3 regions of the Mesorhizobium sp. RCC_202 genome follow, and region 1 is predicted to be linked to each of the others. Evidence: predicted binding sites of a transcription regulator. Region 1 holds the regulator's gene; each other region holds the start of a gene.

What was found. The regulator PhoB, encoded in region 1, activates phosphate uptake and scavenging genes when phosphate is short. The targets are predictions, from matches to a motif close to TGTCATNNANCTGTCAT.
Region 2: a site for PhoB is predicted at 2,384-2,400, ahead of AB6802_RS24175 (LTA synthase family protein). Genes of this name have one in related genera too.
Region 3: a site for PhoB is predicted at 7,210-7,226, ahead of AB6802_RS25505 (acetoacetate decarboxylase). Genes of this name have one in related genera too.

Annotation. Positions count from the first base shown of each region.
Region 1 is NZ_JBFUPO010000022.1:27,739-38,195, forward strand. It holds gene pstC (phosphate ABC transporter permease subunit PstC) at 1-421, shown strand, start outside; gene pstA (phosphate ABC transporter permease PstA) at 425-1,276, shown strand; gene pstB (phosphate ABC transporter ATP-binding protein PstB) at 1,273-2,076, shown strand; gene phoU (phosphate signaling complex protein PhoU) at 2,097-2,804, shown strand; gene phoB (phosphate regulon transcriptional regulator PhoB) at 2,820-3,509, shown strand; gene AB6802_RS29895 (ROK family protein) at 3,672-4,907, opposite strand; gene xylF (D-xylose ABC transporter substrate-binding protein) at 5,175-6,215, shown strand; gene AB6802_RS29905 (sugar ABC transporter permease) at 6,361-7,713, shown strand; gene AB6802_RS29910 (ATP-binding cassette domain-containing protein) at 7,791-8,591, shown strand; partial or broken gene AB6802_RS29915 (CHASE domain-containing protein) at 8,758-10,379, shown strand.
Region 2 is NZ_JBFUPO010000011.1:135,073-145,529, reverse strand. It holds gene AB6802_RS24190 (acyl carrier protein) at 1-236, opposite strand, end outside; gene fabG (3-oxoacyl-[acyl-carrier-protein] reductase) at 436-1,173, opposite strand; gene fabD (ACP S-malonyltransferase) at 1,233-2,174, opposite strand; gene AB6802_RS24175 (LTA synthase family protein) at 2,448-4,376, shown strand; gene AB6802_RS24170 (hypothetical protein) at 4,830-5,453, shown strand; gene AB6802_RS24165 (caspase domain-containing protein) at 5,450-7,360, shown strand; gene AB6802_RS24160 (pilus assembly protein TadG-related protein) at 7,677-9,305, opposite strand; gene rpsF (30S ribosomal protein S6) at 9,879-10,364, shown strand; gene rpsR (30S ribosomal protein S18) at 10,364-10,457, shown strand, end outside.
Region 3 is NZ_JBFUPO010000013.1:31,019-41,475, reverse strand. It holds gene AB6802_RS25560 (M20 aminoacylase family protein) at 5-1,168, shown strand; tRNA gene AB6802_RS25555 (tRNA-Arg) at 1,326-1,402, shown strand; gene AB6802_RS25550 (MBL fold metallo-hydrolase) at 1,432-2,319, opposite strand; gene AB6802_RS25545 (hypothetical protein) at 2,448-2,615, shown strand; gene AB6802_RS25540 (adenylate/guanylate cyclase domain-containing protein) at 2,648-3,538, opposite strand; gene AB6802_RS25535 (anti-sigma factor) at 3,824-4,726, opposite strand; gene AB6802_RS25530 (sigma-70 family RNA polymerase sigma factor) at 4,713-5,255, opposite strand; gene AB6802_RS25525 (hypothetical protein) at 5,302-5,508, opposite strand; gene AB6802_RS25520 (hypothetical protein) at 5,581-5,739, shown strand; gene AB6802_RS25515 (hypothetical protein) at 5,850-6,188, shown strand; gene AB6802_RS25510 (3-hydroxybutyrate dehydrogenase) at 6,280-7,068, opposite strand; gene AB6802_RS25505 (acetoacetate decarboxylase) at 7,294-8,082, shown strand; gene AB6802_RS25500 (patatin-like phospholipase family protein) at 8,075-9,235, shown strand; gene AB6802_RS25495 (MFS transporter) at 9,583-10,428, shown strand.

The sequences.
Region 1 (10,457 bases):
CATCATGGTGCTGCCCTTCATCACCTCGATCACCAAGGACGTGTTCGACACGGTGCCGGCGGTTCTCAAGGAATCGGCCTATGGCATCGGCTGCACGACCTGGGAAGTGACGCGGCGCGTGGTTATTCCCTATACCCGCGTCGGCATCATGGGCGGCGTCATGCTCGGCCTCGGCCGCGCGCTCGGCGAAACCATGGCTGTCACCTTTGTCATCGGCAATGCGCACCGCATCAGCGCCTCGCTGTTTGCGCCGGCAACGACCATCTCGGCGACCATCGCCAACGAATTCACCGAAGCTGTCGGCGACCTCTACACCTCGTCGCTGGTGGCGCTCGGCCTTCTCCTCTTCCTCATCACCTTCGTCATCCTTGCCATCGCACGCTACATGCTGCTGCGTATCGATAGCCGCGCGGGAGCCTGATCCATGTCGACAGCCTCGTCCCTCCACCAGAGCCGCAAGCGCAGGAACGGCGTGATGATGGCGCTGTGCGTCATCGCCGCCGGCATCGGTCTCGCCTGGCTGGCGCTGATCCTCGGCGCGCTGCTCTACAAGGGCCTGTCCGGCGTATCGCTGGCGGTGTTCACCGAGATGACACCGCCGCCCGGCGATGCCGGCGGCCTGCTCAACGCCATCTACGGCAGCATCGTGATGACCATCATCGGCATTCTCGTCGGCACGCCGATCGGCGTTCTGGCCGGCACCTACATGGCCGAGTATGGGCGGTTCTCGAAGCTGACCACCGTGGTGCGTTTCATCAACGACATCCTTTTGTCGGCGCCTTCGATCATCGTCGGCCTGTTCGTCTATGAGCTGATGGTGCGGCCGATGGGCCATTTCTCGGCGATCGCCGGCGCCGTCGCGCTGTCGATCCTGGTGATCCCCGTCGTGGTGCGCACCACCGAGGACATGCTGAACCTTGTGCCCAACGCGCTGCGCGAGGCAGGCACCGCCATCGGCGCGCCGCGCTGGGTGGTCATCCGCTCGGTCGCCTATCGCGCGGCAATGTCGGGTATCGTCACCGGCATCCTGCTGGCGATCGCCCGCATCTCCGGCGAGACAGCACCCCTGCTCTTCACCGCGCTCAACAACCAGTTCTGGTCGAGCAATCTCAATGCCCCGATGGCCAGCCTGCCGGTGACCATCTTCCAGTTCGCGCTCAGCCCCTATGAGGAATGGCAGCAACTGGCCTGGACGGGCGCACTCATAATCACCCTGACGGTTCTCGCGCTGAGCATTGTTGCCCGCAGCCTGACCGGACGCAGAGAGGACAGATGAAACCGATGTTGTCCACCGATCTGAACGCAGTCGACACGACCGTCGAGAAGGCCAAGATCGAGGTCAAGGACCTCAACTTCTACTATGGCCAGTCGAAGGCGCTGAAGAACATCAACCTGTCGTTGCCCGAGCGCAGCGTCACCGCCTTCATCGGCCCGTCGGGCTGCGGCAAGTCGACGCTGCTGCGCGTCTTGAACCGCATCTACGAGCTCTATCCGAAGCAGAGCGCGGAAGGGCAGGTGCTGCTCGACGGCAAGAACATCCTCGATCGCTCGCAGGACTTGAACCTGCTTCGCACCAAGATCGGCATGGTGTTCCAGAAACCGACGCCGTTCCCCATGTCGATCTATGAGAACATCGCCTTCGGCGTCAGGCTGTATGAGAAGATCAGCAAGGCCGAGATGGACAACCGCGTCGAGCTGGCGCTGAAGCGCGCGGCGCTGTGGAACGAGGTCAAGGACAAGCTCAACGCGAGCGGCCTCAGCCTCTCCGGCGGCCAGCAGCAGCGCCTGTGCATCGCCCGCACGGTGGCGGTGAAGCCCGAGGTCATCCTGCTCGACGAGCCGGCCTCGGCGCTCGACCCGCTGTCGACCGCCAAGATCGAGGAACTGATCGACGAGTTGCAGGCCGAGTATACGATCGTCATCGTCACCCACAACATGCAGCAGGCGGCGCGCGTGTCGCGGCAGACGGCGTTCATGTATCTGGGCGAGCTGATCGAGTTCGACCGTACCGAGAAGATCTTCACCTCGCCGCGTGAGAAGCGCACGCAGGATTACATCACCGGCCGCTTCGGCTGAGTTCATACGAGGACATCATTATGGCCGAACATACCGTCGCTTCCTTCGACGAGGATCTGAGGCAGATAAGCCGGCTGATCATCGATATGGGCGATCTTGCCGGTTCCATGGTCGGTGCTTCGACCAGGGCCCTGCTTGAATCCGACAACGCGATGGCGCAGCGTGTCGTCTCCGACGATGCGATCATGGACGCGCGGCAGCGCGAACTGGACGACCGCGCCATAACGCTGATTGCCAAGCGCCAGCCGATGGCCGACGACCTGCGCAGCGTTGTCGGCGCTATCCGCATGGCCGGCGACCTCGAGCGCATCGGCGATCTCGCCAAGAACATCGCCAAGCGAGTCGGCTCCGTCGGCGTCAGCGCCGCGCCACGCGACCTCTCGCATTCGATCGACGGCATGGCGCAGATGGTGCTGATCCAGGTCCAGGCCGTTATCCAGGAATATACGGCTGGCGATGCCACTGCGCTCGCCAAGCTTCGCAACGACGACGAGCGCATCGACGTCAAATACACCTCCGTCTTCCGCGAGCTCCTGACCTATATGATGGAAGATCCGCGCAACATCACCGCTTGCACGCACCTCTTGTTCTGCGCCAAGAACCTGGAGCGTATCGGCGACCACGTGACCAACATCGCCGAAAACGCTTATTATGTCCTGACCGGCACGCAATTGCCCGCCAACCGTCCGAAGCAGGACGAGACGGCGATGCCAGCACCGGCGGCCTGACGAAAAGGTTACCCAATGATCGCGCCACGCATCATGGTGGTGGAGGATGAGGAGCCGCTAGGGGTGCTGCTCCGCTACAACCTCGAATCCGAAGGTTATCACGTCGAGGTGGTGAGCCGCGGCGACGAGGCCGAGATCCGCCTGCAAGAGAATGTGCCAGACCTGCTCGTCCTCGACTGGATGGTGCCGGCGGTTTCCGGCATCGAGCTTTGCCGCCGGCTCAGGATGCGGCCGGAGACCGAGCGGCTGCCGATCATCATGCTGACCGCGCGCGGCGAGGAAAGCGACCGCGTGCGGGGCCTCTCCACCGGCGCCGACGATTATCTGGTCAAGCCGTTCTCGACGCCGGAATTCATGGCCCGTGTGAAGGCGTTGCTGCGGCGCGCCAAGCCGGAAGTGCTGTCCAGCGTGCTCAAGGTCGGCGACATCGTGCTCGATCGTGAATCGCACCGCGTCTATCGCAAGAAGAGCGAGATCCGGCTCGGGCCGACCGAGTTCCGGCTGCTCGAATTCATGATGCGTCACCCCGGCCGCGTGTTCTCGCGCAGCCAGTTGCTCGACAATGTCTGGGGCGAGACGATCTACATCGACGAACGCACGGTCGACGTGCATGTCGGCCGCCTGCGCAAGGCGGTCAACAATGGCCGCATGCCGGACGTCATTAGAACCATACGCGGGGCGGGCTACGCGATCAGGGAAGACTAGGGGATATGCTGATATTCAGGTGAGGCCGGCCTGCGAATGGCAGCTTCCTGCGCTTCCGGTACTCACGTACCTAAAGTACGCTCCGTTCCGGTTCTCGGAACCTACCATTCTCGACTCGGCCTGACCTGAATCTCAGCATATCCCCGCGCCTGCACTCGCGCCCTATGCGACGTGCTTGCCTGCCCGCGCCTGCCCGCCCGGCGCGAAGATCTCCTGGTCGACGAAGGTCAGCGCGCGCATGGCGCAGCCTTCGCGGATCAGCGGCAATTCGTTGGGCTCGGTGTCGAAGGAAATCGACCTGGAATGCTGGCCGCCGGCGGTCTGGGCGATCGTCTCACGCAGGGCGGGCTCGATCAGGTCGAAAGCGGCGGCGCTGACGCCGACCATGGCGACAGGCGCCGGATCGATCAGCGCGAACAGGCTGCCGAGACCGAAGCCAAGCGCTTCGCCGGCGCGCCGGTAGGCTTCACGTTCCGGACCGTCCTCGAGCCGCGCCTTTGCCGCGAGCGCCCGCATTTCGGGGTCGCCGACATCGGTCGGCTCGGCGTCTTCGCTCGCTCCCATGGCGGCGCGCCAGATGGCATAGTTGCCGGCATAGGCTTCGACGCAACCGCGCCGGCCGCAGCGGCAGAGCGCGCCGCCGGGACGGTGGATCATGTGGCCGAACTCGCCGCCGGAGGAATGCGTGCCGGTGAACAATTCACCCTTCAGCACCAAGCCCATGCCGATGCCATGCGATAAAAGGATAGCGATGAAATTGTCGCGGTAGCGGGCCGGGTCACGCCACTGCAGGGCGATGGCCATCATGTTGCAGTCGTTCTCCATGGTCGCGGGAATGCCGAATTCCTTTTCCAGAATGTCGGCAAAGGCAATGTCGGTCAGCGGCGTGATCGGCGACCACAGCATGGCGCGGGCGTGGGAATCGGTGATGCCTTGAATGCCCATGGCGATGCGGGCGACGCTGCCGACATCAAGGTCGGGGTCTTCCAGCCTGCGCCGCACGATTGCCACGCATTCGCCGACCAGCTCGTCGCGCGGCATGGTCAGCGTGTCGACCCGCCGCTGTTCCTCGGCAACGACATGGCCGGAATAGTCGATGACGGCGACGGAGAGGAAATTCAGCGACAGCACCACCGTTACCACGGCCGCCGCCTCGGGGCTCAGCGCCAGGCCGATCTGTGGCCGGCCGCGTTTCAGCGATGTGGTTTCGCTGGCCTTGCTTTCGGTCAGGATGCCTTCGCCGATCAGGTCGGAGGAGATCGCCGAAATGGTGGAGTGGCTCAGCCCGGTGGTGGCGGCGATCTCGGTTCGTGACGGCTGGCCGGCCCTGCGCACAGCCGAGATCACCATGGCGCGGTTGCGCCGGCGCAGGTCGTCGTGGCGGATCCCGACCGACATCGTTCTCTCAATCCTCCCGGTCATCGCGGCCTTGTGATCATGCCATGGGCCGTCGTTGACGCGCTAGGGATAGTGGCAGAAGCGCGAAGTCGTGTCATTATTTATTGCGGGCCTCGAAAAAATTAGCATGCGCCATCAGATCCCATCAGAATCGCTGTTGACAGCACCTCATCGCTGCATCAGTATTTTTTTGAGGCTCGAAAAAAAGGGCCTTTGTGCCGGCCTTCGGGCTAGTCTGGTCGCGCCGCACGGCGCAGGGAGGATATTATGAAGAAATTCACAGCCGCCATTCTGGCGGGTGTCGCCATGTCGCTGACGCTGGCGTCGGTCGCCGAGGCGAAGGACAAGGTGATCGGCGTTTCGTGGTCCAACTTCCAGGAAGAGCGCTGGAAGACCGACGAAGCCGCGATGAAGGCAGCGATCGAAGCCGCCGGCGACAAGTACATTTCGGCCGACGCGCAGTCCAATCCGGGCAAGCAGCTGACCGACGTCGAAAGCCTGATCTCGCAGGGTGCCAACTCGCTGATCATCCTGGCGCAGGATGCCTCCGCCATCGGCCCGGCGGTGCAGAAGGCTCTGGACGAAGGCATTCCGGTCGTCGGCTACGACCGCCTGATCGAGAACAAGGACGTCTTCTACCTGACCTTCGACAACAAGGAAGTGGGCCGCATGCAGGCTCGCGAAGTGTTCAAGGCGAAGCCCGAAGGCAATTATGTCTTCATCAAGGGCTCGGGCTCCGACCCGAACGCCGACTTCCTGTTCTCGGGTTCGATGGAAGTGCTGAAGGCGGCTATCGACTCGGGCAAGATCAAGAATGTCGGCGAAGCCTATACGGACGGCTGGCTGCCGGCCAACGCGCAGAAGAACATGGAACAGTTCCTGACCGCCAACGACAACAAGGTCGACGCGGTCGTCGCGGCCAATGACGGCACTGCCGGCGGCGTCGTCGCGGCGCTGACGGCGCAGGGTCTCGCCGGCACCGTGCCGGTCTCGGGCCAGGATGGCGACCACGCCGCGCTGAACCGCATCGCGCTCGGCACGCAGACCGTGTCGGTGTGGAAGGACGCGCGCGAACTCGGCAAGAACGCCGCCGAGATCGCGTCGCAGCTGGCCGGCGGCAAGAAGATGACCGACATCGCCGGTGTGAAGGACTTCACGACGCCCGGCGGCAACACCGTCAAGTCGCTGTTCCTGACCCCGGTCGCCATCACCAAGGACAATCTCAACGTCGTCATCGACGCCGGCTGGATCAAGAAGGACGAAGTCTGCGCGGGCGTCGCCGCCGGCAGCGTCGCGGCCTGCAAGTAAGTTTGCCGACGTTCGATCAAATCCTGGCGCCGCGGCCTGAAAGCCGCGGCGTTTTCTCAAAGATTTGTGTTTCCGCTTCACGCGGATAGCTTCTAGGCTCGGTTCCGGCATCCGCGTCAGACGGGCAAGCCGGCGGGAGGAAATCATGACCGACACGACGTCCAACCCCCAGGCGGACACGGCGCGCGCGTCGGAACTCGGCATGCTTGCCCGGTTCCTCAAGGCGACCGAGATCGACACCCGCATGCTCGGCATGGTCGGTGCCCTTTTGATCATCTGGATCGGGCTGCATGTCATTTCCAGCCTGCGCCTCGGCGTCAATCCGCTCGATTTCGACAGCCGCACTTTTCTCACGCCACGCAATCTGTGGAACCTGTCGGTGCAGACATCCGCCGTCGCCATCATGGCGTCGGGCATGGTGCTGGTCATCGTCATGCGCAACATCGACCTGTCCGTCGGCTCCGCCGAAGGCGTGATCGGCATGATCATGGGCTTTGCGCAAGTGCATTTCCTGGTCCGGTTCGTCGGGCTCGGACTCGGCAATCCGTGGATATGGGTCCTGGCGCTGCTCATCGGCCTTGCGCTCGGGCTGCTGATCGGAGCCTTCCAGGGTTTCATCATCGCCTATCTCGAAGTGCCGGCTTTCATCGTCACGCTGGGCGGCCTGCTGATCTGGCGCGGCGCCGCGTGGTGGGTCACCAGCGGCCAGACCGTTGCGCCGCTCGATGCGACATTCCAGCTGATGGGCGGCGGGCCGGCCGGATCGATCGGCGCAACATGGAGCTGGGTCGTCGGCATCGTCGCTTGCCTCGCCGTGGTGTTCGCGCTGTCCAACGGCCGCGTGCAGCGCAAGCGTTTCCGCTTCCCGCTGCGTCCGATCTGGGCCGAGACGCTGCTCGGCGCGGTCACCTGCGCGGTTATCATGGGCGCGGTGTGGCTCGCCAATTCCTACCCCTGGCCGGTCGGCATCGTGAACCGCTATGCCGCCGCCAACAACATCACCGTGCCCGAGGGCGGCCTGTTCATCGCGCATGGCATCGCGATCCCGGTGCTGATGGCGATCGCCGTCGGACTGATCATGACCTTCGTCAGCAACCGAACCCGTTTCGGCCGCTATGTCTTTGCCATCGGCGGCAATCCGGAGGCCGCCAACCTTGCCGGCATCAACACGCGCTGGATCACCATGAAAGTGTTCATGATCATGGGCGTGCTGGCCACAATCGCGGCGGCGATCTCGTCGGCCCGGCAGAACTCGTCCACCAACGTGCTTGGAACGCTCGATGAGCTGCTGGTCATAGCCGCGGCCGTCATCGGCGGCACGTCGCTCGCCGGCGGCTCGGGAACGATCATCGGCGCCATGCTCGGCGCCCTTTTGATGCAATCGCTGCAGTCCGGCATGGTGCTGCTCGGTGTCGACTCGCCGCTGCAAAGCATCGTCGTCGGCGCCGTGCTGGTCATCGCGGTGTGGCTCGACACCATGTATCGCAAGCGCGTCTGAGCATGATCCCGAAAAGTGGACCCCGGTTTTCGGACAAGATCATGCTCGAGCATAATTTTTAGGGAGGAGAACGTCTCATGGCTGAACAAACCGCTCCCGCAGGCGTGCCGCTGGTCGACATGCGCAACGTCTCGATCGCCTTCGGCGGCATCCGCGCCGTCGACGACGCGTCCGTCGATCTCTTTCCCGGGGAAGTGATGGCGCTGCTCGGTCACAACGGCGCCGGCAAGTCGACGCTGATCAAGATCCTGTCCGGCGCCTACAAACGCGATGCTGGCCAGATCTTCATCAACGGCGAGGAGGCTTCGATCTCCAATCCGCGTGACGCCAAGAAATACGGCGTCGAGACGATCTACCAGACGCTGGCGCTGGCCGACAACGTCGATGCCGCAGCCAACCTCTTCCTCGGGCGTGAGCTGATGACGGCCTGGGGGACGCTCGATGACGTCGCCATGGAGGCCGAGGCACGCAAGGTCATGGGCCGGCTCAACCCGCGCTTCCAGCGCTTCAAGGAGCCGGTGGTGAAGCTGTCGGGCGGCCAGCGGCAATCCGTGGCGATCGCGCGCGCCATCCTGTTCAATGCCCGCATCCTGATCATGGACGAGCCGACCGCTGCGCTCGGGCCGCAAGAGACGGCGCAGGTCGGCGAGCTGGTCAAGCAGCTCAAGGCCGACGGCATCGGCATCTTCCTGATCAGCCACGACATCCATGACGTGTTCGAGCTCGCCGACCGGGTCTGCGTGATGAAGAACGGTCAGGTGGTCGGCACCGCCCGCACCAGCGACGTCACTCAGGACGAGGTGCTTGGCATGATCATCCTCGGCAAAGTTCCGCCTGGCGCCATTCCTGGTCCCGGCGCGCTGAAAATCGCCGCGTAGCGAGCTGAAGACAGCCGCATTAGCGAGCTGAAGGCAGCCGCATAGCGATAAGTTAGCCGGCTACTTTTCAGCGTGCAGATAGGCCAGGCGCCGAGATGGTTTGACCCCGCCATTGTGTTGTTGGCCGGACTTGCCCATAAAGGCCCGACCTTTCTGGACTCGGCTGTTGAAAAGATTCTTCCCTATCGTCGCGTTCATCGCCGTCGCGCTGATCAGCCTCACGATGGCGGGGTTTGCCTATTTCGCGACGCAGGAAGCGGCGCGGATCAAGTTCGAGGGCACCGCCGACGACGCGCTCAACCGCATCGAAAGCCGCATCGACCTGCATCTGTCGCTGCTGCGTTCGACGCAGGCGCTGTTCGATGCCCGCAATGGCGATATCACGCGCGGCGAATTCAAGGCCTTCTTCACCGCGCTCGATATCGAAGACAATTTCGCGGGCCTGCGCGGCATCGGCTTCCTCAGGCTCGCCAAGACCGGCGACGAGGCGGCGGTCGAACGCGACATCCTGCACGATCATGGCTCCGCCCACCCGATCTTTCCCGCCACCACCGAACAATGGCGCACGCCGATCGTGCTGTTCGAGCCGCTCGATACGTCCAACCAGTCGATCCTCGGCTTTGACATGTTCAGCGAGCCGGTCCGGCGGGCGGCGATCGAAAAGGCAATGGGCGACGACCAGCAGCATGCGAGCGGCCTGGTCCAGCTTGGCCAGGGCGTCGGCGTGACGCAAACTTTCACGGGATTCCTGGTTTTCGTGCGGCTGAACGTGGAGACCGCTCCCGACGTCATCAACGCAAGCCGCTCCTCCACCGCCGGCTTTCTTTATGCTGCGTTCCGGGCCAGCGACCTGTTCCAGGTCGCGCTCAGCCGATCACCCCTGCTGCCGGTCAATGTCGAGGTTTATGACGGCAAACCAGAGGCGGGTAAGCTGCTGTTCCGGTCGGAGGCACCACCGGTCGAAGCCATCGGCGGAAAGCTTGTGGCGCGGCGCGATATTGTCGTGGCCGGTCGGCCGTGGACCCTGCTTTTCCGGCCAACAAGCGCCTTCTCTGCGCCGTCCTCGCGCTTCATCCCTGTGATGCTCGGGCTGCTGGGCCTGCTGCTTGCTGGCACCATCGCCCTGGTGGCGCGCTATCAGGAGCGCGCCTATGACGCAAAATCGGCGCTGCACGAGGCGACCGAGAAGAGCCTGCTGGAAAAGGACCTGATCCTGCAGGAGATGAAGCATCGTATCAAGAATTCGATCACGCGCGTGCTGGCGATCGCGCGCCAGACGGCCTCCCATGCCACCGATGTGAAGGAGTTTTCAGGTCATTCTCGGCGCGTCTCCAGGCGATGGCGGCCTCGCAGGACATGCTGACGCGCTCGCGCTGGCAGAAGGCGGACCTGGGCGATCTGCTGCGCATCGAGCTCGGGCAGGTGTTCGGCAAGGATCTTCCAGAAGGGGTATTGTCCGGGGCGCAGGTACTGCTCGACGAGACGACGACGCAGGCGCTCGGACTGACCTTCCATGAACTCGCGACCAACGCGCTGAAATACGGCGAAGCCGGTAACGCCGTCGGTGCGCTCAAGGTGGACTGGCGGGTTGAAGGCCGGGACAAAGAGCGCCTATTGGTGCTCAACTGGCGCGAGGCAGGGCAGAAAAACCTTGAGGCGCCGACCAAGACCGGTTTCGGCACCAAGCTGATCGACCTCAACGTCACGCGCGAATTGCGCGGCACGATCAAGCGCGATTTTCAGGCCGACGGGCTGACAGTGGAGATCAGAATTCCGCTGAGCGGCTGAGCTCTAACTCTTTGACGCAATTCTGGACGGAAAACCGATCACACTTTTCCTGGAATTGCTCTGGAGAACCCGATGGTG
Region 2 (10,457 bases), on a different contig from region 1:
CAGGCCGAGGCCTTGTCGATGTACTTCACGGCATCGCCGACGGTCAGGATCGTCTCGGCGGCATCGTCCGGAATCTCGACGCCGAACTCTTCTTCGAACGCCATGACGAGTTCGACCGTATCGAGGCTGTCCGCGCCCAGATCGTCGATGAAGCTCGCCTGCTCCGTCACCTTGTCGGCATCGACGCCCAGATGCTCGATGACGATCTTCTTGACGCGCTCTGCGGTGTCACTCATTTGGGGCAATCCTCGTCTTATGTTGTCTATCTTCGTTAGCGGGCGGAATGCCGCTAATCAAGCTGAAAGATGGTCTTGCGGGAAACGCAACGCCACAGGACCGGTTTTTGCCCGAACCGCCGGGTTGCGGGCCGCATTACACGAAAAAAGCCGGGCGTCCAAGCCGAAATGGCTGTTTTCACAGGCGCCCGGCCTTACCTCAGATCATCGCCATTCCACCGTTCACATGAATGGTCTGGCCGGTGACATAGGCTGCTTCGTTGGAGGCGAGATAAGCGACGGCCGACGCCACTTCAACGCTGGTGCCCATGCGCTTGGTCGGGATCGCAGCCATGATCGCCTCCTTCTGCTTGTCGTTGAGCTTGTCGGTCATGGCCGATTCGATGAAGCCCGGGGCGACGCAGTTGACGGTGATGTTGCGGGTGGCGATCTCCTGCGCCAGCGACTTGGAAAAGCCGATCATGCCGGCCTTGGAGGCGCAGTAATTGGTCTGGCCCGGATTGCCGGTGACGCCGACCACCGAGGTGATGTTGATGATGCGGCCATGGCGGCGGCGCATCATCGGATGGGTCAGTTCGCGGGTCAGCCGGAACACGGCGGTCAGGTTGACCTCGATCACCGAATCCCAGTCGGCGTCGGACATGCGCACGAACAGGCCGTCCTTGGTGATGCCGGCATTGTTGACCAGGATGTCGACGCCTTCGAGCTCGGCTTCCGCCTTCTGGCCCAGCGCCTTGACCGCGTCGCGGTTCGTCAGATCAGCCGGAAACAGCTTTACACGATCGCCGAGCTCGCCGGCCAGCGCCTCGAGCTTCTCGACGCGCGTGCCATGCAGGCCGACGATGGCGCCCTGGCTGTGCAGCACCCTGGCGATCGCCTCGCCGATGCCTCCCGATGCGCCGGTGACGAGCGCCTTGCGGCCGGTCAGTTCGAACATTTTTGTCTCCTGATCTCAGAGCGCACCCTTGCCACAGGTGCCGTCAAATCGCCAGCCCGTCACCCCAACGCGGCCAGCGCCGCCTCGACGTCCGCCGCCGTGCCGACGGCCCCGGTGGTAATGTCGCGGTTGATGCGGCGCGCCAGGCCCGACAGCACCTTGCCGGCGCCGACTTCGTAGAGGCTCGACACACCGTTGGCGCCGAACCATTCCACCGTTTCGCGCCAGCGCACGCGGCCGGTTATCTGATCGACCAAGCGCCGGGCGATCTCTTCCGGATCGCTGGTCGGCGTCACGGTGACGTTGGACACGACCGGGACCACAGGCCCACGCTTCGCCACGCCGGCCAGCGCCTCGCGCATGATGGCGGCGGCCGGCGCCATCAGCGCCGAATGGAAGGGAGCCGAAACCTGCAGCATCAGCGCGCGCTTGGCGCCCTTTTCGGTGCACAGCTTCGCCGCCAGCTCGACCGCCGCCTTGGCGCCGGAAATCACCAGCTGGCCGCCGCCATTGTCGTTGGCGACCTGGCAGACGGAGCCCTTGGCGGCCTCGGCGCAGGCGGCTTCGACATCGGCCTGCTCCAGGCCGATGATGGCGGCCATGGCGCCCTCGCCCGCCGGCACCGCGGCCTGCATGGCGTTGCCGCGCGTGCGCAGCAGCTTCGCCGCATCGCCGACCGAGACGAAGCCGGCCGCGGCAAGTGCGGAATATTCGCCCAGCGAGTGGCCGGCGACATAGGCGACCCTGTCCTTGAGCGAAAAGCCGCGCGCTTCCAGCGCCCGCATCGCCGCCAGCGACACCGCCATCAGCGCCGGCTGTGCGTTGGCGGTCAGCGTCAGCGTCTCTTCCGGCCCTTCCCAGATCAGCTTCGACAAATTCTCGCCGAGTGCCGCGTCCACTTCCTCGAACACGCGGCGCGCTTCGGGGAACGCATCGGCAAGGTCCTTGCCCATGCCGACGGCCTGGCTGCCCTGGCCCGGAAAAGTGAACGCGACGGCCATTTTGGTCTCTCCAGAGGCTGGTTTTCCTTGCCTCTGGCGCAAGGCGGACGGCCAAGTCAAGCCCGTGGAAGTCCATTCCGCCGCTATTTCAACCTACAAAACCGGCTGACTACCTGTTCCAAAAGGCTTTTTGGCGATCACACCTGATGAAAACCGCTCACGTTTAGTTTGCTGGCTCTTCTTATTTCCGCAACAGGCGCTAGCTTCGCGTGACAATTCGATGACAGAACCGTGACGCGCGTGGAAGGCGCGTTGCGGGGGCTGGGGGAAGTAGTGGCAAGGATCAGGAAAGGCACGGCCAAGCCCGTGCCGCAGTTTTTGGAAGACGATCCGTCCACCGGCTATCTGCCGGGCCGGCCTTGGCCAACCGTGCGTTACGGCCTGGCGACACTGCTTGCCTCGGCCTTGCTTGTGTTTGCCGTCGAATGGATCGTGCGCGGCGACTTCTTCGGCACGGTCGACTTCTTCCTGCAACCCTTCAAGCCGGGCTGGACCACGATCATCGTCTTCGCGCTGGTCATGGTCGGTTTGGACGCCATCCTCGGCCGCAGCTACCAGAACCTGATGATCGTGGCGCCGTTGACGCTGGCGCTGGCCTTTGTCGGCCACCAGAAATCGCATTATCTCGGCGATCCGCTCTATCCGACGGATTTTCTGTTTGCCCGCCAGATCATGGCCTTGATGCCGCTTCTGGTGCGCGAGCGGCCATGGACCGCCGTAATGCTTGTCGTCGGTATCGTCGGCGGCCTGACGCTCTTGGTCTATGGCTGGCGGCTGTGGCGCCGGCGCGTGCCGATCCTCAGTCGCAAGGGCCGCCTGGCACGACTGGCGCTGGCCGTGCCGCTGCTCGCCTTCTTCGTCTCCATCATGGATTACGCCACCTTCTCGTGGACGCGCGACCGGCTGCAGATCATTCCGATCATGTGGGACCAGAAGGAAAACTACGCGTCCAACGGCTTTGCGCTGGCCTTCGCGATGAACGTGCCGATGGCGCATGTCTCGGCGCCGCCCGGCTATTCCGACAAGACCATGGCGGCGATCCAACGTCCCGATGTCGCGGCTTCCGTGCCTGACGAAAAACCCGATATCATCGTGGTGATGAGCGAATCCTTCTGGGATCCGACGCAGCTTCCCGGCGTCACCATCAAGCCCGATCCGATCCCGACGGTGCGCGCCTTGCGCTCCGGCTCGATGTTCTCGCCCGAATTCGGCGGCATGACCGCCAATATCGAATTCGAGGCACTGACTGGCTTTTCCAACGCCTTCCTGCCGGCGGGCTCCATTCCCTACCAGCAATATGTGCGCACGCCGACGCCGTCGCTGGCGACCTTCCTGAAAAGCGAAGGCTATAATGCGCGCGCCATCCATCCCGGCACCAATTGGTTCTGGAACCGCGGCGCCGTCTATGCCGATTTCGGCTTCAAGGACTTCAAGTCGGAAGAGACGCTGCCGCCGATGGAAAAGCGCGGGCCGCTGGCCTCCGATGCTGCGATGACCGACGAGATCATCCGCGAGGCCGATGCCAGCGACGACCCGGTGTTCTTTTTTGCGGTCAGCCTGCAGAACCACGGGCCCTACGAACCCTATCGCTACAGCAATCCGACGCATACGGTCGACGCGCAGATCAGCCCCTGGGCGCGGGAATCGCTGCTCTCCTACGCCGAAGGCTCGGCCGACGCCGACCATGGCCTGCAGCGGCTGGTCGAATGGGCAAAGAAGCGCCAGCGGCCGACCATCCTCGCCTTCTTCGGCGATCATTTGCCGCCGCTCGGGCCGGTCTATGTCGAGACCGGCTTTCTCAAGGACAATGTCGCGCCGCGCAAGGAGCCGACGGCCGAGGCAGCACTCGATCACCACGATACGCCCTTGGTGATCTGGTCGAACCGCTCCGGTCCGGTCCAGAACATCGGCTCGGTGAGCCCGGCCTTCCTGCCCTACCACATCCTGACCACGGCAGGCATCACCCACCCCTATTACACAGGCTTCCTCGGCGCGCTGCGCGAACACTACCGCGTGGTCGACCGCAACCTGCTTTTGTCGCCGACGGGCGAAGCGACGCCGGACTGGGCGCGGCAGAAGCAGATCGACCCGAAGATCAACGATTTCCGGCTCATCCAGTACGACATGATGTTCGGCAAACGGAACTCGGCGCCCGATTTCTTCCCCGAGACGGTAGACAAGCTCGTCGCGCATACGAGTTGAGGCGAGCGGCGGTTGGGCCCGGCGGACAGTTGGGGCCAATCAATCAGCGCCGTTGCCGTGAACCATCAGACCATCAAGCATTCAGAGGTCGGTCAAACAAACTGGCCGATCTGCCTGTTAAAGATCATCGCCGAAGCAGTGATTGAATGGCGTTTATTGGGGCCGTTACGAGACTGTCTGCTTTTCGGGTGCAGAATCAGAAAGCAGACGTGCGAGAAAATAGAGGTCCGAGTCTCGAACGGTGCGCCGCACGGGGTAAAGAAGAAAATAACTTCGTCTACTCGATAGCCCTCTAAGACGATCTTTTTGAAAGAAGCGCGGCATCTCGAAGATGCTGTGGGCAACATGCTATTGGCGCGCCTTTCACCTCGGAATCGTCAAATCCGCAACGTTGTCCGGACGTAGCTTCACGATTATATCGATGTGAACACCACCGCAACCACGAGTCCCCAAGTGACGCCATTCAGATACCGCAGCGGCATCAAGGAATTCAACGAGGCGTTCACCAAACAAGTTGCGGCCGAGCTGCAGAAGCGGCGCGACGAACTCATCTCCCCCCGGAATGCGCAGAAATTCCAGCATGGCCGAATGTGGAAGACAAAGCCTACGGAGCACGGCGACGACGCCGGCGAAATGCAGGCGCATTCTTTCGAGTTCTTGTCCCACTTCAACGACATCGTCAATCACGACCTTACCAAGTTCGTTGAGGCGAGAAACCGTTTGGTCGAGGGGCTGACGACGCAGTTCCAAGCTTCCCTTTACCAGACGATCAGCCAGTCTACCGAGAAATCGGGAAATACAGTTGTCGTCGGCCCGGGGCAGTCTCCTGCCGAGGCCTTCCTAGCCGCCCTTGAGATGATCGAATTTGGCATTGACGAGAATGGCCAGGTCAGTCTGCCGCAATTTCACATGGGACGAGAACGCTTCGAAAAGACCATAGCTGATCTCGAAGCGCAGGGACCGGAGTTCACCGAGCGCATCGAACAGGTGAAGGCCGAGAAGTCCGAACTCGCCAGACAGCGGGAAAGCGAGCGACATGCGAAATTTCCTCCGGCTTGGGAAAGAGACTCGCTTTGAGAGTGCTGATCGCCATCGGTTGCGACGTCTACGACAATCCGCCCCTCCAGCCCCTTGCGGGCGCGGAGAACGACGCCGCGACAATCTTCGAGCACCTCGCGGCGAAGAACTGGGGTGAGTACGATCAGGCGCAGTCTAAGCTGCTACTGTCGCCGACGATGGCGGAGTTGCGATCGACCATCGAAGCCGCACTCTTCTCCGGCCCGCCCATCGAGGAATTGACGTTCTTCTTTGCCGGACACGGCGGCGTGAAGGACAACGCCTACTTTCTCTGTCTGAAGGATACCGACGTCAGCAGGATGTCGCTGAACGCGCTGTCGATGCCACAGCTCTTCGGCTGGATAACCGAGGCAAAGATCCGTCACACCAACCTGATCATCGACGCCTGCCACGCGGGCGGGGTCGTCCATGACATCGGCGTCCTGCTCAACCCTAATGTGATTGGGAAGGCAGGATCATTGGCCATTTCGATCCTGGCGGCGGCGGGTTCCGACGAATATGCAGGAGAATCGGATGGAACCGGGCACTGCACGAGCGCGCTGATGTCGTGCCTGAAAGGAGAAACACCCGTTCAGACCACCCGACCGTCGTTTGACCTAGTTGAGGTCGGACAAGTCGTGTCAAGGCTGATGCATGGCACAGGCCAGTCCCCAGTCTGCTGGGGGATCAATCTCTTCGGTATTTCCCAACTCGCTAAGAATCCTCGCTTCTCCGGAGGTAGTGCACACATCAGCGAGACGTTCCCGGATCTGGCTTCGGACGGCGCAGGCAACGAGCATATCCGCGCCGCGTCGGATGCACTCTGGGAGCAGTACCTGTCGCTCACCAGAGAGTTTGACGCCGAGCGGTTTCTGGATGTCGTCCAGCCGGTCTGCGCAAACCTAGAGGACGAGCCCGCGGTCGCTTCCGCCTTCATAATGGGGTTGGCCGCGACCTTCGGCGCCCGCATTGCTGCAACGGGCGATCACTTCGACGTTGCCAGACTCCGGTCTGCGTGCGCGGTCGCGCTTCTGCCAATGGCGGTTTCCAGCACGCACTGCGCCGATGCCATCATGCAACTATCGAAAGAGGTCGTTGCGTCGATTGGCGAGGGGACCGATCAGCTTTTGGCCGACTTTACCGAAAGCACCTATGCGTTGCTCTCGAAGGACGGCGGCATTGCCGACTTCTACTTCCTGCCGCTGCGGCTGATGAGCATCCTGGGTTGGCTCGGTGCCGCGGCGCACATCCAGACTATGTCCGGCGAGAGCACAGCGGTGATCGCTCCGAAGGCGGCCGACCTCGTGCGCCTGATAATGGCGCATTACAGTAATTCGATCGTGCCAGTTTCTGACGAGATGACCCCGTTCTACGTGTCTTTTGCGGGTGCCGCCGATGTCTTGGGCTGCGAAGAGGAGATGGAATCGATTTCTGGCCTGCTGCTCAGGATTCTTCATCAACGGGGCGGGCGGATCGCCGCTCCGGGGCTGAATGGCGAGGACGCGCTACGGTTTCTGACTGCCGTTGCCGACGGGCGTTGCGATGACTTTCGAAACATTCTGGCGAATCCGACGAGCCTCTTGCCAGCGGTGCTTTTGGTCATGGACCGAAGCGGGCTCGGTTATATCGCCGACGGTGCGATGAAGGGCTTCGACCACATAAACATCAACATCTTCGTCCCCACCGACTTCAGCACATTCGGAGCAGGCCTTATCGAGGACGGGACGAACTTCTCGTTAAACATAGGCCACACCGTGTTCAGCGTCCGTGATCTCGTGGCCGAATGGTCGAAGATCAAAGCGCATCTGAGCGCTGACACTGTACTGGCGTCTCCCGCGGTCCGGATTTCCAGCGTTCTTGCTTCCCTGCTGCGTCCGGATCGCGTCGCATGGTTTCTGGTCGCCGGACAGGCCGCCAAGCCATCCTAATCGGTCAGGGTTATTTCTACCGCGGAAAACGGCAAGACCTTGGGCTCCCAATCGCATATCTGCGCGGGCTGATGGCTCTGAGCCAATTGGAATAAGATTGGTCCGCTTTGGGGAGCGCTGATTATATCCTGAATGTCCTAAATAGGCGCAAAGCGGACATTTCTGACGCTCGCAAACTTTAGGCTGAAGGTCACCCAGACCGACAACCCGATAGGCATTTCTGCGATGCCCGCACGGAAGTGCCTGTGTTACATGGCAACGGTCGCGGCGGAACTACTCCGCCATCACCGCTCTCATGCCACGCGCGCCACACTCATCAATTCGTAAGCTGCAACCTCGAGAACTTGTTGGCGATCGTCTGGAAGACGTTCGGCAATTTGGCTGGGTCCTCGACGGCGTAGTAGTCGCTCGGGTCGGACGCGCAGCCGCTGTAGAGCGAGCGGTTGGCGGCGGTGTCGGCCTGCAGCACCATGGTGTAGATTTGGACGCCCTGGTTTTTCAGCTGCGTGCAGACATCCTTGGTCCAGCCGTCGACATTGCGCGCCGCCGACGTCTGGTTCTCCGAGCCGAAGCGGCCGCTGGCGAGATAGCCGTAGGATGTGTAGTCCGATTTCTGCGGCGTGTTCGAGGCGCCATAGACGACGTTCTCGCCATCGGTCAGAAGCATCACAATCTTGGTGACGCCCGGCGTCTTGTAAGGCGAAGCGTCGGTGTAGGGCGGCTGCGGCGACAGCACCCGCATGCCCCAGGCCAGACCCTCCGAGACATTGGTGCCGGAACCGTTCCATTCACTCATCTGCGCGGCCGCGGTGCGCAGCTGGTCGAAATCGGTGGACAGCGGCACGATCGGCGTCGGGCAGGCGCGGTTCGGGCCGATGGTCACCGGGCTGCCGGTTTCGGTGATCAGCGTGGTGGTCGAGGCGACGTATTTTGCAATCGTCTTCAGATCGGCGCTGAGCAGCGCATTGAGAAGGCCGGTGAGCAGCCCGCTGAGATCGATGCCCAGGATGTTGCCGCCCAGCTTGCTGTTGTCGATCGTGTCGTCGAGATAGGAATTGTTATAGCCGGTCGCCGAATTGCCGTAGGAGGCCGACGGCTTCCTGGCGATATCTGGGTCGTCCGGCGCGAAATAGGGCACGAACAGCGTTTCCGGCTTCGACGGGTCGGGCGGCGTGTCGGCGATGTTCAACGCGCCGGGACGAGCCTCGACGCAGCCTTTCCATCCGGTGTTGCTCCAACCGCCGTTGCGGCCAAGCTGCTTGAAGAGCGCCATATGGTTCGGGCGCTTGCCGTTGACGACCGGGAAATTGACGCCGTTGGTCGGCGACTTGCCGTCCATGTCGATCCAGGACGGATCGAATTCGGGGCCATCGACATTGACGGCGGTGACGAAGGGCACCAGGGCGGCGCGCACCTGGCGCGTCGGCGACTTGACCGCTTCGAGATAATCGAGCAGCGACTTGGTCGCCGTGCGAAGCGCCGTGATGCGAGCGCCGGCCATCGAGCCGGTGTTGTCGAGCACCAGCACCACTTCGAGCTGGTTGTTGGATTCCACCGCGCCGGCGTCGACGCTGATGTGCTTTTCGGCCCCGAACAGGAAGGCGAAGTTGAGATTGACGTCGGCCGAGGCGACGGCCTTGGTCTTGACGAAGTTGACGCCCCTGTCGACGGTCAGCGTGGCCTTGGCGTTGGAAAGCTCGCCATGGCTGGCGACATTGGCCTGGAAGTAGCTGTTGAAGGCGTCGTTGCGCGTCGTCTCGGCATCGCCGAGATGCGAGGAGGCAAGGTTCGCGGCATCAAGCGCGTTCTGCAGATTGCTTTTGGCGCGCATCAATGTCGAGACGTCGGTAGCGAACGCCACCGCGCCGAGGATCGCCGGCACGCCGAGCGCCAGCATCAACGAGAAATTGCCGCTCCGCGAGCGCCAAAATTGCCTGAGAAGCATTTCCTACCCCCGGAATTGCCCAATTTTCCGCCGCCATGCGGCCCGCGGGGGAGTTCATGCGCCTTTCATGATAAACGGGTGGTTACAACCCGGCACAACCTTATGGGGTGGTTAAAGTCGGATTACCGGAAAATCGATAAATTCGACAATTTTGAAATGTTGGCGTTTTTCCCTAAAGCGCTCTGCGCCGAACGCTGAAACAGGCTCAAGCGACGCGCTTCAGGTCTTTGTTTAATGCATGTGTGTTTTCCCAAAACTGAGGTCACTTTTGGGCGACATGCATTGGCTGCGACATGTTGGAGCCCGGCCCGGCGGTCTCCTAGCCTTGCCTTCGGCTGAAATTGCTGTATAGACCCGCGCAATCTGCCGGTCCTTGCTGGGGGCTGAACGGAGGGCCGTGGTTTTCAAAAGCCACGACACGAAGCGACAAGCGCTTCCAGCCTCCCGTGTCTCCGCTCTCGACCGTCTCGTGATGCTCCTTTCTTCTCCGCTCGTTCGCGACCGGGTCAGACAAGTTGCAGAGGCTTAGCCGCGAGGGCCGGTAAGAGAAACGAAGAAAGGCACTTAAACATTATGGCTCTTTACGAACATGTGTTTCTTGCCCGGCAGGACCTGTCGCAGCAGCAGGTTGACGCGCTTGTCGAACAGTACAAGGGCGTCATCGCAGCAAATGGCGGATCGATCGGCCGGATCGAGAACTGGGGACTGAAGTCCCTCACCTACCGGGTCAAGAAGAACCGGAAGGCTTACTACACGCTGATGGACATCACTTGCCCGCCGGCCGCGCTCAACGAAATGGAGCGTCAGATGGGGCTGTCGGAAGACGTCCTTCGCTTCCTCACCATCAAGGTCGAGGCGCATGAGGAAGGCGCTTCGGCGATGATGCAGAAGCGCGAAGAGCGTTCCGAGCGCGGCAGCTTCGGCGACCGCGATCGTGGCCCGCGTTCGTTCGGCGATCGCGACCGTGGCGACCGTGGCCCGCGTTCTTTCGGCGACCGTGAAGGCGGCGACCGTGGCCCGCGCCGTCCGCGCGAAGGCTTTGAAGGGGGTGCAGAATAATGGTCGACATCAACCAGATCCCGACCCGGCGCCCGTTCCATCGCCGCCGCAAGACCTGCCCGTTCTCCGGCGCCAACGCTCCGAAGATCGACT
Region 3 (10,457 bases), on a different contig from region 1:
GATCATGCCGATTTTGAACCGCGCCGCGGAGATGCAGGAAGAAGTTGCCGGCTGGCGGCGCCATCTGCACCAGACGCCGGAACTGAACTTCGATGTCTTCCAGACCGCCGACTTCGTTGCCGAGAAGCTGAAGGCTTTCGGCTGCGACGAGGTGGTGAGAGGGCTAGGCAAGACCGGCGTCGTCGGCATCATCCGCGGCCGCAAGGGCGATGGCTCGACTGTCGGCTTACGTGCCGACATGGACGCGCTGCCGATCGAGGAGATCACCGGCAAGCCGTGGGCCTCGACCGTTTCAGGCAAGATGCATGCCTGCGGCCATGACGGCCACACGGCCATGTTGCTGGGTGCGGCCAAATATCTCGCCGAGACGCGCAATTTCGCCGGCACCGTGGCGGTGATCTTCCAGCCGGCCGAGGAAGGCGGCGGTGGCGGCAACGAGATGGTCAAGGACGGCATGATGGAGCGCTTCGGCATTGCCAAAGTGTTCGGCATGCACAATATGCCGGGACTGCCCGTCGGTCAGTTCGCCATCAAGCCCGGCCCGATCATGGCCGCGACCGCCGAGTTCACCATCACAGTCAGGGGCCGCGGCGGCCATGCGGCGATGCCGCACGGCACGATCGACCCGATCGTCATCACCAGCCAACTGGTCGTCGCTTTGCAGACCATTGCCTCGCGCAGCACCGACCCGGTCGAGGCCGTGGTGGTCTCGGTGACCAAGTTCCATGCCGGCGACGCCTATAACGTCATCCCCGAAAGCGCCCAGATCGCCGGCACGGTACGCACGCTGAAGAAGGAAGTGGCCAGGAAATCTGAAGAGCGCATCCGCGCCATCTGCGCCGGCGTCGCCACCGCGTTCGGCGCCGTGATCGAGGTCGATTATGACGCCAACTACCCGGTCACCTTCAACCATGCGGAAGAGACCGTCTTTGCCGGCGACATCGCGGCAGGCGTCGCCGGCGACAGTCATGTCCACCGCGCCATCCAGCCGGTGATGGGCGGCGAGGATTTCTCCTACATGCTGGAAGCCCGCCCCGGCGCCTTCATCTTCATCGGCAACGGCGACTCAGCCGGCCTGCATCACCCGGCCTATGACTTCAACGACGAGGTCATCCCGCACGGCATGAGCTACTGGGTGAAGCTGGCAGAAACGGCGCTGGCCGCCTGACGATCCGGTGGTCGAAAGCGGCGGCATTTGCCGCCTTGCGATCAGGCCGTTTGGCCTGACCGGACGAGCGCCGACGGTGTCAGAGGGCCTCGGTCGCATACCCCGGTCGCATACCTCTTGGCGAACCGGCCCGAAGCGTTTATGTGTCGGGCCGCGTGGTCCCGTAGCTCAGTAGGATAGAGCGGCAGATTCCTAATCTGTAGGTCACAGGTTCGATTCCTGTCGGGATCACCAAGTTTTTCAAGGACTTGGCAAGCTCGCGCCTACTGAGGCTTGTCGCTCGGCGCCCATTTGAAGTGATCGCCGTCCTTTTCGATGTGGCCGATACCCGGGAACGGGAAGTGGGGCGCAAAGATCAACTCCTGGTCCTTGGCGAGCGCGGCCAGCGTCTTGGCTCTGTTCTGCTCCGCTTCAGGCTTGTCGCCATCGAAGGCCACAGCCCAGTCGGGCTTGGCGAGCGACAGGATCGAGCTGTGTGCGGTGTCGCCTATATCGAAAAGCCGTGCCTTCCCGGATTTGATCTGGTAGCCGACATGGCCGGGTGTGTGGCCCGTCAACGCGACCGAAATGATGCCGGGCGCCACTTGGGCGCCGGCCTTGAACGGCTTCACATGGTCGGCGATGACCTTGACGATATCGGCCACGCCGTTGTTGGACTTGGCGAAGTTCCACTCCACATCCGACATCCGTATCGAGGCATTGGGGAAGGCAAGTTTGCCGTCCTTGACCAGTCCGCCGATATGATCTGGATGGGAATGGGTGATCAGGATTTCGTTGACGTCGCCGGGTTTCACGCCGGCCTTGGCCAGGCTGTCCTGTAGCGCGCCGCCGACGCCGGTGTCGATCAGCACGATCTTGTTCTTCGATTTCACCAGCAGGGCATCGACGCTCAGCGTGATGTTGTCGGTGGGTGCGCCCGCTGCCTTGAGCAGTTCGCTGACTTCCGCAGGGCTGTGGTCGATGCCGAAGGTCTTGCCGTCGTTGGGTTTGATGAACTGGGCGTCGTGCAGCGCGACGATGTCGAGTTGGCCAAGCTTGAACGACTTGGCGTCTGGCTGTTGCGCCGGCATCTGCGCCATTGCCAACCCTTGATGGAGCATCATCAAGGCCGTCATGGCCATCAGCCTCGCCGTGGATTTTAACATTGTCATGACGATATCCTATCGCTGCGCGAGGCGTGACGGTACCGGATTGCCTCTCGTGCGGCAGGCATATTGGAGGACCGGTCTGATCACAAATTCGCTAGCGGATATAGGCCTTGGCGGGCCTCCGGCAATGAGTGCACGCCGCCAAAGATGAGACTTCCAATCGACACGCTGCCAAGCTCGCGGTGCTGACACGCCAGGCGGCTTGGCATATCGAGCAGACCGATGCCGCGGCGCAAAAGGTCGAGCAGGCAGTCGCTGAATTTGCCGAGGCAACAGCTCAGCGTTTGCCGTTTCCGTGAAACGGTGAAATGGTCTAACGAGCCCCGCCGGATCAGCCTGAGACAATTTCGTAGTGAAGTATCTGGGCGTCGCCCAGGGACGATCTACGTCCAGGCGAGATGACGCCGGAGCCGAAGAGGACAATATCTTCGCGGCGTACGAATACTTCATGGCCGGGTCCCATCGACACAAACGTGCCCGACGAGCTTCGCTCGACAAGCCGGGCCTTGCCACTCGAAATGGTGAAGGTCGCGTGGTGCCGTGAGACCCAGGGCCGCTGGACGACGATATCGCATTCCGGAGATCGGCCGATCGTCACGGATTCGTTGTTTCGGCAGGATCGCAACTGACCTTCATAGCGGATGACCAGATTGATCTGCGGCGGCGGGGCGGAGCGCCTGTCGACAACGGTGCCCCGGCTGGCGACGTGCGCACTGAGGGGGCCATCGTCGCTCCCCAGGGTATAGACATCGAAGAGTTCTTGCTTTCCCTTGAAGGCCATTTTGTCGAGGAGCCGCAAGGTACTGCGGCTGCCCGCGGAAAGAGCTTCGAAGAAGCTCTGGCTGATCAGGACCTCCCCTGGGTTGGCCGTGGTGGACAACCTTGCAGTGACGTTGACAACGTCGCCGAACACCGCGCCGCGCGCGCGAATGACCGTCCCGAAATGCAATCCGATCCGGGCGTTCAAAGGCTCTTTCGCCAGTTGGCCGTCAATCTGGCAGACGGCCCTCAGCGCCGCTTCCGGTCTCTCGAACAGGCTGAGCACGTCATCGCCCTTCGAGTGAATGAAGTCACCGCCGTGCTGGGCGACGATCTCGCGTATCGCGTCCAGGCAATCCGAAACCTGCCGCAGGGCGGCATCGTCACCGATGTTCTCGTAGAGAGGCACGCTACCCACGACGTCAGCCAAGAGGACTGCGGTTAGAAGTCTTTCCTGATCCATCGACTCGTGTCCGCCAGAAAACGCGGCGTGTATAACATACCAAAGTCGACCTTGACTTATCACTTGTGCGCCAAGAGGCCGGGGCAGCTGCCTTGTCGCTATTCTCTTGGGCGGACAGGCATCCGCCTTCCCGCCAAACGGGTTATCGGCCTCAAAACAGCGGCGACAACGACGTTTCGTTTCCCTAGAGCGTTTCACCGTTTCACGGAAACGGCGAACCGCTCTAACTCTTTGTTTTTAGGCAATTCCGGACGGAAAACCGCTCTCACTTTTCCTGGAATTGCTCTAGCCCGGGCTGCCGGCCGCCGGATTGGCGATGACGGCGGCCCGGAAGCGAGCGACGAAATCGTCGAGCGCCTGCCGGTCCGCATCCGAGATCGCCCAGTAGGAAAAGGCGTCGTCGGTCCAGTGTACCAGGAAGAAGCCGCCGGCTGAGAGGTCGTCCGCCACCGGCATTGACTTGGCCTCGTTCTGGCGCGGTGCGGCCACCAGCGTGATCAGGTGCTCGTGGTGGCGATAAACCAGCGCCGGCATCGGCTTGTCGCCGATGACTTCGACGCGACCGCCGACCAGCGCATAGCCATCCTTGGCCATGTCGGGGGCGGCGGGCGAGACACCGAGACGACCGTCGAGCCATGGCTTCACCGTGTGGCGGTCGGACGACACGATGTCGACCGGGGTTGCGGCGAGCAGGCTGCGGCGATGGCCGTTGGCTACGGCGACCGCGAAACTGTCCGGCGCATTGTCGACCATCAGCCATTGCGTCGCGCCGCTGGCGAGAAACGCCGTCAATACGATCGACGCTGCCATCTGGCGCCAGTCGAAGGAGGCGAAGCGGCGCGCAGCGCGTGGCCGCATCTCGATCACCTTGCCTTGTTGTTGCTGTGCGGGCGCTTCCGCTTCCACGGTGTCGGCCTCGTCGGTTCCCTTCACCGCGGCGATGGCCGCGATGCGCGCCAGGAAATCGTCGCTGACTGCGGGACGCTGCACATTGGCGAGCGCGCCACGCAGCGCAACCAGCCGGGCATGCTCGGCGGCAAGGTCCGGATCGGCGGCCATGCGACGCTCGACGGCAAGGGCTGCCGCGGCGTCGAGCTCGCCATCGACAAGGGCGTGGATCATCAGCTTCATATCCTGCGGGTCTTGCGGCAATCCATCCTCACGCGGGCGATTTTCATGCGGGCTCATGATGGCGCCCTCCAAGTTCCGTCATCAAAAGACCGCGGGCCCGCGCCAGCCGCGACATCACCGTGCCTTGCGGCACGCCGAGCATGGTGGCGATCTCGCGGTAGCTGAGACCGTTTATGTCGCGCAGCACCACCGTCTCGCGAAACGCTTCCGGCAGCCCTGCGATCGCAGCCTCTACAGCCGCCGTATTCGCCTTGGCGATCAGCACCGCTTCCGGGCTGTCCGCATCATTGTCTGGCAACGGCGACACATCGTCGAGGTCAGCGAGATCGCCGACCGCGACAACGGCGCGCGGCCGGTTGCGCGCCATCCATGTGTAGGAGGCATTGCGCACGATGGTGAGCAGCCAGGCGCGGGCATTGCCGCCGGAAAAGCCGGCAATGCCGGCATGCGCCTTAAGGCAGGCCTCCTGCACCACGTCCTCGGCATCGGCCGTATTGCCGGTCAGCCAGCGGGCGAGCGACAGCGCGTCGCCGAGATGCGGCAGCACCACTTCGGCAAAACGCGCGGCCAGGACCTTTTCGCTCAACACCGTTCCACCGTCAGGCGCTCCCGCCAGGGGCTTGCTGCCATCCTCAGATGGCGCTGACCTGTCCCTGCTCGTGCGGGCGAAGATCGCGACTGCAGGCGAAGGCGCCTGCTTCGGGGGAGGTGAAGGCATTGGGGTCACCGGAGTCAAGGGTCTCGGAAGCAAGTGGCGCCTCGGAAGAGAACGGCGCATCGCTGGCTGCAATGAGATGCTGGCCGTCATGGTCGTAAATCTCGATGGTTGCGATCGGCACGGATCAGGGCCGGCGGCGCGGTGGGATGGCCCAGAATATATGCGCCCAGCTCATGCGCTCCAAAGGACGGCAATGGCTGATGCCCTCGCCCGCTTCGGTCGCAATCCTATTGTTTTCATGCCGCTTCATGTTGGTCTCCTGCTGCCGCGCACATCCGGCGCATGCCCTGAAGACCAGCGGACCCGGCTGTTTATTCCCGGCCGCCGGATTTTTTCGCTCACGCTAATGTGATCGCTTTTTGCGGGGACCGAGTTCGGCCGTATTGGCTTTTGTTATCCGGCTCACGCTTGGCCGGTGGCCCGTATGATATCAATTCATCCGGTTTTCAGCGGAGGGGACCCGTGCCGGATATCAGCTCAGGCAAGCCATTGCCGTGGACGACGTTCAGGGTCATTGCCGCCCTGCTGATCGTCACCTTCGTCTACCGTCTGTGTATCCCTTCGCATGAGTATGACAGCCGCGGTGTCGTCATTCTCGACATCGTACTGAACATCGGGCTGCTCGTCGGACTCTGGGGCACGAGACGCACGCTGAGCCAACAGGGGCCAAACGACGACCGCTGGAAAGTCGGCGCGCCCTTGTATTGGGCGGCGCTGATTTCCGGCATCGGCCTGCTGATGATCCGCTTCACCAGCAATTCCGCATGGTGGACCGGACATCTCATGTACAGCTTGTCCTGATTCAGGCCGCGCAAGGGCAACCGGTCGGGCGGCCAGGAACAAATATCAGAGCGGTTCGACGATTCTGAACCGCCCCGGATAAAGCCGTCCGCTACTGTGCTGTCCAGCCGCCATCCATCGGCAGCGTCGTGCCGGTGATTTGCCTGGCGGCGTCCGAGCACAGGAACAGCGTCAGCGCGGCGAGTTCCTCGACGGTGACGAACTCCTTGGTCGGCTGCGCGGCGAGCAGCACATCGTGCTTGACCTGCTCCTCGGTCATGCCGCGCGCCTTCATCGTGTCGGGGATCTGCTTTTCGACCAGCGGCGTCCAGACGTAGCCGGGCGCGATCGCGTTTACCGTGATGCCGTTTTGCGCCACTTCCAGCGCCACCGTCTTGGTCAGACCGGCAATGCCATGCTTGGCCGAGACATAGGCCGATTTGAACGGCGAGGCGACCAGCGCATGCGCCGAAGCGGTGTTGATGATGCGGCCCCATTTGCGGCTCTTCATGCCGGGCACCACCGCCTTGATGGCATAGAAGGCGGCCAAAAGGTTGATGCGGATGATCGCTTCCCACTTGTCGTCGGGAAACTCCTCGATCGGCGCGACGTGCTGGATGCCGGCATTGTTGACCAGGATGTCGAGGCTGCCGAAGGCAGCTTCGGCATCGTGGACCATCGCGGTCACCGCCGCGCCGTCCATCATGTTGGCGTCCGAGTAGCGGCACCTGACGCCGAAATCCTTCTCGATGCCGGCCCGCTCCTGCTCGATCGCCGCGGCGTCGCCGAGCCCGTTGATGGTGACATTGGCGCCCTCTGCGGCAAAGGCGCGGGCGATGGCCAGGCCAATGCCACTGGTCGAGCCGGTGACGAGCGCATTCTTCGAAGACAGGGAACCCATGGGAGATCTCGCGACAGGAGGGAAGGACTATCAAAGGCACATAGTTTGTGCGCCGCAGCATGACAATGCCACAGGCATATGTCGGCGCTATTACAGTCCAGCAAAGGCTTTGCCGGCTTTCGAACGTGCCTGTCGCGGTGCTGACACGGCACTGTCATGCTGCCATGCAACATATTTCCCAGCGCATTCGCGCGGGGTCATTTCAAGCTGTTTGGGGGCACCAGAATGGAAATCGCCGACGTCGTGAAGCGCGCCTATGCGATGCCGCTCACCAATCCGTCCTTCCCGCCCGGCCCCTATCGCTTCTTCGACCGCGAATACGTCATCATCACCTACCGCACGACGCGCGAGGCGCTCGAAGCGGCGGTGCCGGCGCCGCTTGAAATCGACGAGCCGCTGGTCAAATACGAATTCATCCGCATGCCGGATTCGACCGGCTTCGGCGACTACACCGAGACCGGCCAGGTTATCCCGGTGCGCTACAAGGGGCAGCATGGCGGCTTCGTCCATTCCATGTATCTCGACGACGACGCGCCGATCGCCGGCGGCCGCGAGCTGTGGGGCTTCCCCAAGAAGCTTGCCAGCCCCAAGATCGTGCATGAAGGCGAAGTGGTGGTCGGCACGCTGCACTATGGCAGCGTGCTCTGCGCCACCGGCACGATGGGCTACAAGCACCGCGAGGCCGACCATGACCAGGTGCTGGCGTCCCTCGCGGCGCCCAATTTCCTGATCAAGATCATCCCGCATGTCGACGGCAGCCCGCGCATCTGCGAACTGGTCCGCTACTACCTCACCGACATCACGCTGAAGGAAGCCTGGACGGCCCCGGCCGCGCTCGATCTCAGGCCGCATGTCATGGCCGATGTGGCGAAACTGCCTGTGCTCGACATCGTTTCGGCCGTTCACTTCAAAGCCGATCTGACGCTGGGCCTCGGCGAAGTCGTGCATGATTACCTCGCTGACCACAGCCAATCCGCTGCCGGCGCGACAAAGCTGGAGAAAGTCAGTGCTTGAGCGCAACCGCAGCACGGCAGCCGCCGCCACCATCGAGGAAATCACGGCTCAGTATGACCGCATCGCGCTGGTGTTCCAGGGCGGCGGCGCACTCGGCGCTTATCAGGCCGGCGTCTACCAGGCGCTCGCCGACGCCGGTTGCGAGCCGACATGGCTCTCCGGTGTTTCGATCGGCGCCATCAACGCCTCGATCATCGCCGGCAACGAGCCAAGCCGGCGCCTGCAGCGGCTGGAGCAGTTCTGGCAGACGATCTCGGGCCGCAAGATCTGGTCCTATACGCCCGAAGGCGACATCTATCGCGATATCCGCAACCAGACCTCATCCTTGATGACGATGACGATGGGCCAGCCGGGTTTCTTCAAGCCGCGCAATCCCAATCCCTGGCTCCAATTGTCGGGAGCGGACGGCGCCACCAGCTTCTACGACACGGCCGAGTTGAAGGACACGCTGGAGAGCCTGATCGACTTCGACGTGCTCAACGATGGCAAGAAGCGCCTGAGCGTCGGCGCGGTCAACGTCAGGACCGGTAATTTCGTCTATTTCGACACCGACAAGGTCCGCATCGGGCCGGAGCACATCATGGCCAGCGGCGCGCTGCCGCCGGCCTTCCCGTCGATCCGCATCGAGGGCGAGTACTATTGGGATGGCGGCATCGTCTCCAACACGCCGCTGCAATATCTGCTCGACCAGGAAGAGGACCGCTCCTCGCTGGTGTTCCAGGTCGATCTGTTCAGCGCTCGCGGCGTGCTGCCGCGCGGCATGGCCGACGTGCTGTCGCGCCACAAGGACATCATGTATTCGAGCCGCACGCGGCAGAACACCGACAATTTCGAGCGCATCCACGCGCTGAAGATGAAGCTGCTCGACGCGCTGAAGCGCGTGCCGCCGGAGCAACTCAAGGACGGCGAGAAGGAATTGATCGCCGACTATTCCAACGCCGGCGTCGTCAACATCGTGCACCTGATCTACCAGCACAAAGGCTATGAAGGCCACGCCAAGGACTACGAGTTCTCCGGCACCTCGATGCGCGAGCATTGGGAAATGGGCCAGGAAGACACGGAACGCACGCTGCGCCACAAGAAGTGGCTGATGCTGCCCAAAAATGTCGAAGGCGTCGCCATCCACGACCTGCATCGGGAAGACCCGACCTGATATTTTGCGTCGGGCAACGGGCTTCCTGAACACGGGCATTGCACGAAACGAATCCTTCGCCGGCTTCGGTCAGACCGACACTGCGCATCGTGCGCGTATCGCGCGCTTCCCGACACGCGCCCTTGAGAAGGCGCACCGTTTCGCCGATCCGATAGAGTCACCCCTGACTGCCCGGCAGAAACTGCGGTGCAGGGCAACGCCTGAATGTCTCCATGCCGCCGAGCACAATCTGCCGGGACTGTGAAGCCCTTCTTCACAGCCTATCAACATTATTGCGGATAGCCGCTTGTCGAAAGCGGACGTACATCCGGGGCAGCAACTACGCCAGGCTCAATGGAGTGCCGCCGATGACCGCCGAAGCTGGCTCCTCTACCATCGCCCCGTCGCGTGACGCCTGGCGCGGCCTGCTCTGGTTTGCGCCGCTCACGGCGCTTTGGCTACTGACGATCTTCAATTGGCCGGCGATCCCGGCCAGCGGCGTTCCGACCACAGCCCACCAGCTCGCGGCCCACGGGCTCATCGCGCTGGGACTGTGGCTCGGCCTTGAACGCACGGACCTGACGCATGGTCAACGCAGCGCGACCTGGTTGGCGATCATGATCCCGGACACGCTGTGGTTCGCCATCGCCTGGAGCGCCGCGATCAATGGTGTCTTCCATTCGGACGCCGCATCTTTCCCGGTGTTGCCGTCGGCGATCTTCCTGCCGGTGATCGTCGGAGCGCCGCTGTTGTTGTTCTCGAAGCGGATCGGGCAGGTGCTCGATGCGATGCCGGTGGGCTGGCTCGTCGCGGTTCAGGTCTACCGCGTATTTGGCAGTTGGGCTATCGCGGCCTGGCTGCACGGTTCGCTGCCTGGCGTGTTCGCACTGCCGGCAGGCATTGGCGACATGCTGACCGGGCTTCTGGCGTTGCCAGCGGCGATCACAGTGGCGACCGGCACAGCGGAAGGGCGGAGAGCTGCTGCTTTCTGGAACATCCTCGGCCTTGCCGACTTCGCTGTCGCGGTCACCATGGGCATGATTACCTCGCCAGGCCCGTGGCAGTTGATCGTTCCTGATGTGCAGACCATCGGCGCTGGCAATTACCCGGGTGTGCTAACTCCTGCTTTCGTGGTGCCAGGCTCAATCCTGCTACATGTGTTGTCGCTGCGCCAACTGAGCCGCCGCGGCAGGGCGGATGTTGCGCAGCAATAGCAGAGGCGAATTCCGCATCAGCGCCGACC